DNA from 2 places in the Spirillospora sp. NPDC047418 genome. Region 2 is predicted to be linked to the other one. Evidence: predicted binding sites of a transcription regulator. Region 2 holds the regulator's gene; the other holds the start of a gene.
What was found. The regulator HspR, encoded in region 2, represses chaperone genes until heat shock. The targets are predictions, from matches to a motif close to ANTTGAGTCNNNNNGACTCAANT.
Positions count from the first base shown of each region.

Region 1: lon (endopeptidase La) is a predicted target of HspR. The motif match lies at 1,409-1,431, and genes of this name have one in related genera.

Region 1 is NZ_JBEYTW010000162.1:1,126-4,527, reverse strand. It holds gene ABZ806_RS43915 (nuclear transport factor 2 family protein) at 1-334, opposite strand, end outside; gene ABZ806_RS43910 (LysR family transcriptional regulator) at 457-1,362, shown strand; gene lon (endopeptidase La) at 1,466-3,402, shown strand, end outside.
Region 2 is NZ_JBEYTW010000078.1:37,149-40,550, forward strand. It holds gene dnaK (molecular chaperone DnaK) at 1-91, shown strand, start outside; gene grpE (nucleotide exchange factor GrpE) at 85-741, shown strand; gene dnaJ (molecular chaperone DnaJ) at 834-2,012, shown strand; gene ABZ806_RS34090 (heat shock protein transcriptional repressor HspR) at 2,020-2,466, shown strand; gene clpB (ATP-dependent chaperone ClpB) at 2,507-3,402, shown strand, end outside.

The DNA.
Region 1 (3,402 bases), on a different contig from region 2:
GGCGCGCGGTGTCGCCGGCGACGGCGATGCGGGGGTTGGTGATCTGGTGGGTGGTGTCCACCCGTCCGGCGAACAGGGCCAGGATCGTGGTGACGATGGTGCCGCGGCCCGTCATCAGCGGCGGGTGCCCGCCCCAACGGGCCGCCGCCGGACGGAAGTCCAGTTCGGCGTCGGCGGCGAAGGCGGCGGCGAACAGGTCCTCGTCCTTCAGGTCCTGGCCGAGGCCGAAGCGGTAGAGCGCGTCCAGGATCTCGGTCCGGTCCCGCAGCTCCCGCGCGACGGCGCCGGCGTCGGCGGCCGATGCGGATAGCGCACGTTCCTCGGTGACGTACATGCGTGTCCCCCGTACAGGTCGGAGTGGTCGGCGAGCGGTTCCACTCTCGGCCGGGACCCATCGCGGATCAACGCGCCGCTGTGCAACGATCGTCAAGCCTGACTTAACGATGAGGGGGACGCATGCTGGAGCGGCACGAGATCGAGGCGCTGCTCACCCTCGCCGAGGAGCTGCACTTCGGCCGCACCGCCGAGCGGCTGCACGTGTCGACCGCCCGGATCAGCCAGACCATCGCCAAGCTGGAGCGCCGCGTCGGGGTGCCGCTGTTCGACCGCACCAGCCGCCGGGTGGAGCTCACGGCGGCGGGACGGCGGCTGCACGAGCGGCTGCGCCCGGCCTGGGACCAGATCACCGATGCCGTCGAGGAGGCCGTCGCCGCCGGCCGCGGCCTGACCGGCACCCTGCGGGTCGCGTTCGTCGGCGCCGCCGGCGGGCAGCTGCTGGCCGGGGCCGCCGACCTGTTCCGGCGGCGTTGCCCCGACTGCGACGTCAGCCTGCGCGAGGCGCAGATGACCGACCTGATGCCGTGGCTGCGCGACGGCGAGGTCGACCTGGCCCTCGGCACCTTCCCCGTCGACGAACCCGGCATCGCCACCGGCGCGGTCCTGGTGTCGGAGGCGCGCATGCTCGCCGTGCCGGTCGGGCACCCGTTCGCGCGCCGCTCGTCCGTCCGCCTGGAGGACCTGGCGCGGACGCCCCTGCTCCAGCTCCCCGGCACGCTGCCCGAGTCCCTCCGCCGCGACCGCACCCCCGCCGCGACACCGTCCGGACGGCCGATCCCCCCGGGCCCCTCGGCCGCCACCTTCAACGAGATGCTCACCCTCATCGGCGCCGGCCGCGGCGTCTTCCCGGTCGGCGCGCAGGCCAGGCGCTACTACGCCCGCCCCGACGTCGCCTACATCCCCTTCGCCGACGCCCCGCCCCTGCGCTGGGGCCTGCTGTGGCGGGCCGACAACGCCACGGCCCGCGTCCTGGCCTTCACCGAGGCCGCCCACGACCTCCTGCACGGCGACGGAGCGCGCGGCTGATCGCTGAGAGCGAACGTTGCTGCGGAAACAAAATGCTGCTCCGTTTTCTTGAGTGTGTATGACTCAACTTGAGGTTGGGTCGTCGATGGACTTGGAGCTGAGCATGAGCGAAACCCTGACGCTGCCGGTGCTGCCCCTGGAAGACGGGGTCGTTCTGCCCGGCATGGTGGTCCCCCTGGACCTGTCCGAGAACGGCGAGGTCCGGGCGGCCATCGAGGCCGCGCGGGCGGCGGCCCAGTCCCGGGGGCCGGGCATCCGGTCGGTGAGCAAGCCGCGGGTGCTGCTGGTGCCCCGGCTGAACGGGCGGTACTCCGACGTCGGCACGCTCGGCGTCATCGAGCAGGAGGGGCGGCTGCCCGGCGGCGAGCCGGGCGCGGTCGTCCGCGGTGTGTCGCGGGTGCGGATCGGGACCGGGACGACCGGGCCGGGCGCGGCGCTGTGGGTCGAGGGGACCGTGCTGGAGGCGCCGCCGGCGTCCGGGCGGGCCCAGGAGCTGGCCAAGGAGTACAAGGGCCTGGTCAGCGCGATCCTGCAGAAGCGCGGCGCGTGGCAGGTCGTGGACGTGGTGCAGCAGATCGACGACCCGTCCACGCTGGCCGACAACTCCGGGTACGCGCCGTACCTGACCGACGAGCAGAAGATCGAGGTCCTGGAGACCACCGACGTGGTCGAGCGGCTCGAGCTGGTGATCGGCTGGACGCGCGACCACCTCGCCGAGCTGGACGTGGCGGAGACCATCCGCAAGGACGTCCAGGAGGGCATGGAGAAGACGCAGCGGGAGTTCCTGCTGCGGCAGCAGCAGGAGGCCATCCGCAAGGAGCTGGCCGAGCTGAACGGCGACCCCGCCGACGAGGAGGACGACTACCGGGCCCGGATCGAGGCCGCGAACCTCCCCGAGAAGGTGCGCGAGGCGGCGCTGAAGGAGGTCGACAAGCTGGAGCGGTCGTCCGACGCCTCGCCGGAGGGCGGCTGGATCCGCACGTGGCTCGACACCGTCCTCGACATCCCGTGGAACGAGCGGACCGAGGACGCCTACGACATCGCGGGCGCCCGCGAGATCCTGGACGCCGACCACGCCGGGCTGGACGACGTGAAGGAGCGCATCGTCGAGTACCTGGCCGTGCGCAAGCGGCGCGAGGACCGCGGCCTCGGCGTCGTCGGCGGGCGCAGGAGCGGCGCGGTGCTGGCGCTGACCGGTCCCCCCGGCGTGGGCAAGACCTCGCTGGGCGAGTCGGTCGCGCGGGCCATGGGACGCGAGTTCGTCCGTGTCGCCCTGGGCGGCGTGCGGGACGAGGCCGAGATCCGCGGCCACCGCCGGACCTACGTGGGCGCGCTCCCCGGACGCATCGTCCGGGCGATCCGCGAGGCCGGCTCGATGAACCCGGTCGTCCTGCTGGACGAGGTCGACAAGGTCGGCGCCGACTACCGGGGCGACCCGACGGCGGCGCTGCTGGAGGTCCTCGACCCCGAGCAGAACCACACCTTCCGGGACCACTACCTGGAGGTCGAGCTCGACCTGAGCGACGTGCTGTTCCTCGCCACCGCGAACGTGGTCGAGGCCATCCCCGGGCCGCTGCTCGACCGGATGGAGCTGGTGCAGCTGGACGGCTACACCGAGCACGAGAAGGTCACCATCGCCCGCGACCACCTGCTGCCGCGCCAGCTCGACAAGGCCGGGATGGAGGCGGCCGAGGTGGGCTTCGGCGACGACGCGCTGCGGATGCTGGCGGCCGAGTACACCCGCGAGGCCGGCGTCCGGTCCCTGGACCGCTCGATCGCGCGGGTCCTGCGGAAGATCGCCGCGAACGTGGCGCTGGAGAAGGCGACGCTGCCGGTCTCGATCGGCGCGGCCGACCTCAAGGACTACCTGGGACGGCCCAGGTTCACCCCGGAGGTCGAGCTGAGCCGGGGCGAGCGCCGCACCGGCGTGCCGGGCGTGGCGACGGGCCTCGCGGTCACCGGCGCGGGCGGCGACGTCCTCTACATCGAGGCGTCGCTGGCCGACAAGGAGACCGGGGACACCGGCGTGACGCTCACCGG
Region 2 (3,402 bases):
CGGTCCCACCGCCGACGCGCAGGGGCCGCAGGACGACGAGGTCGTCGACGCGGAGATCGTGGACGAGGACAAGCCCAAGGACGCATCGTGACGCCCTCCCACAACGAGGGCGAGGAGAAGGAGGGTCCGGTGATCCGCGACAAGCGGCGCATCGACCCCGAAACGGGGGAAGTCCGGGCGCAGGCGGGGGGTCCGCCTGCCCCGGAGGCCCCGGCCGACGGGGGCGCCGGCAAGGCAGGCAAGGCCGCCGGCGAGGAGGTCTCCGCGCTGCAGACCCAGCTCTCGGAGCGGGTCGCCGACCTCCAGCGGCTGAAGGCCGAGTACGACAACTACCGCAAGCGCGTCGAGCGCGACCGGGTCGCGGTCCGCGAGCAGGCCCTCGGGCAGGTGCTGTCCGAACTGCTCCCGATCCTGGACGACATCGGCCGCGCCCGTGACCACGACGAGCTCACCGGCGGGTTCAGGTCCGTCGCGGAGAGCCTGGAGGCGGTCACCGGCAAGCTCGGCCTGGTGCGGTACGGGGAGAAGGGCGAGCCCTTCGACCCGAACGTGCACGAGGCGCTCATGCACTCGCTCTCGCCCGAGGTGACCGAGACGAGTGTCGTGGACGTCCTGCAGCCCGGCTACCGGATCGGCGAGCGCATCCTGCGGGCGGCGCGCGTCGCGGTGGCCGACCCCGACCCGGACGCGGCGGAGTCCGCCGGCGAGGCGGGCGGCCCGGACGGCGAATCGGGCGAATGAGGCCCCACGGGCCCGTCCCACGTGAAGCGGGGCGGGCCCACACGGGGGCATGAAGGCATGTGGCAAGTGGCGATAGCAGAAGGCGGGGCGCCGTGAGCACCAAGGACTACCTGGAGAAGGACTACTACAAGGTCCTCGGTGTCGCGAAGACGGCCTCGCAGGAGGAGATCAAGAAGTCCTACCGGAAGCTGGCGCGCAAGTACCACCCGGACGCCAACAAGGGGGACGCCGACGCCGAGGAGCGCTTCAAGGAGGTCTCCGAGGCGTACGACGTGCTGTCCGACGAGAAGCGCCGCAAGGAGTACGACTCCGTCCGGTCGATGCCGGGCGGGTTCCGCGGCCAGCAGGGCGGCGGCGGGTTCGGGTTCGACCTCGGCGACCTGTTCGGCCAGGGCGGCGGCGGCACCGGGACGCAGCCGGGCGGCGCCGGTGAGCGCATCGGCGACCTGTTCGGCGGCCTGTTCGGCCGCGGCGGCGGCACCCGCACCACGGGGACGACGCGGCGCGCGCGGCGCGGCGCGGACGTCGAGACCGAGGTGACGCTGTCGTTCGGCCGCGCGATGAACGGCGTGACCGTCCCGATCAAGCTGACCAGCGAGGCCGCCTGCGACAGCTGCCGCGGGACGGGCGCGAAGGCCGGCACGGTGCCGCGGGTGTGCCCGAACTGCGAGGGCACCGGGCACGAGACCCGCAACCTCGGCAACTTCGGCTTCCAGGAGCCGTGCAAGGAGTGCCGCGGCCGGGGCCTCGTCGTCGACGACCCGTGCCCGATCTGCCACGGCAGCGGCCGCGCGACCGGCACCCGCACGATCCAGGCGCGCATCCCGGCGGGCGTCGCGGACGGGCAGAAGATCCGGCTGAAGGCCAAGGGCGCGCCCGGCGAGAACGGCGGCCCGGCCGGCGACCTGTACGTGAACATCAAGGTGCGTCCGCACGCGGTGTTCGGGCGCAGCGGCGACAACCTGACGCTGACGATCCCGGTGACGTTCCCCGAGGCGGCGCTCGGCGCCGAGATCCGGGTGCCGACGTTCCAGGGGCAGCCCGTCACGCTGCGGCTGCCGGAGGGCACGCCGAACGGCCGCAAGTTCCGGGTGAAGGGCCGCGGCGCGCCCCGGCGCGACGGGACGAAGGGCGACCTGCTGGTCACCGTCGACGTCCACGTCCCGCCGAAGCTGGACGAGCAGTCGCGGGAGGCGCTGGCCAAGCTCCGCGAGGCGGGCGGCGGCGAGGACCTCCGCGCCGACGTGCTCCAGAAGGCCAGACAGGAGTGAGACCCTCATGGACCCCTTCGGCGATGACACTCCGGTCTATGTGATCTCGGTGGCGGCGCAGCTGTCCGGGCTGCATCCGCAGACGCTGCGGACCTACGACCGGATGGGCCTGGTGTGCCCCGGCCGGACGGCCGGCCGGGGCCGCCGCTACTCGATGCGCGACATCGTGATGCTGCGGGAGATCCAGCGGCTCTCCCAGGAGGAGGGCATCAACCTCTCCGGCATCAAGCACATCCTGGAGCTGCAGCGCGACAACGTGCGGCTCCGCGAGGAGCTCGTGAAGGCGCACGCCGCGCTGGAGGAGCTCGCGAACGAACTCGAGTCGACCCGCGCGGTCGCGGCGCGGCTGGCGCAGCAGCGGCGGCACGGCGAGCCGACCGGCACTCCCGGCGCCGACCTGGTGCCCATCAGGCATACGAGCGTCGTCGTCTGGCACGAACGGAACACCGAGTAAGCGACACCGGGTAAGCACAGCACATTCACGGGGACAGGACATGGACTACAAGCTGACGCAGAAGAGCCAGGAGGCGGTGTCGGTCGCGGTCCGCAGGGCGGCTGCGGAGGGGCACCCCGAGGTCGAGCCGCAGCACCTGCTGGTGGCGCTGATCGCGCTGCCGGACGGGACGGCGGTGCCGCTGCTGGAGGCGGTCGGCGCCGACTGGCAGGCGATCAAGCGGCGGGCGGAGGAGCAGCTCGCCGCGCTGCCGAAGGCGCAGGGGTCGACGGTGTCGTCGCCGCGGCTCGCGGTGCAGCTCCAGCGGTCGATCAACACGGCGGCGAACCGGGCGCAGCAGCTGGAGGACGAGTACGTCTCGACCGAGCACCTGCTGGTCGGCCTCGCCGCGGACGGCGGCCCCGCGGCGGGCCTGCTGAAGGAGTTCGGCGCGACGCCGCAGGCCCTGCTGGACGCGTTCGAGAAGGTGCGCGGCCACGCCCGCGTCACCAGCGAGAACCCCGAGGGCACCTACCAGTCGCTGGAGAAGTACGGCGTCGACCTGACGGCGGCGGCCCGCGACGGGCGGCTCGACCCGGTCATCGGCCGCGATGCGGAGATCCGCCGGGTCGTGCAGGTGCTGTCGCGCCGGACGAAGAACAACCCGGTGCTCATCGGTGAGCCCGGCGTCGGCAAGACCGCCGTGGTGGAGGGGCTCGCGCAGCGCATCATCGCGGGCGACGTGCCCGAGTCGCTGCGCGGCAAGAAGCTCGTCTCCCTCGACCTCGGCGCGATGGTCGCGGGCGCGAAGTACCGGGGCGAGTTCGAGGAGCGGCTGAAGGCCGTCCTGAACGAGATCAAGGAGTCCGAGGGGCAGATCGTCACGTTCATCGACGAGCTGCACACCGTCGTCGGGGCGGGCGCGGCCGAGGGCGCGATGGACGCCGGCAACATGCT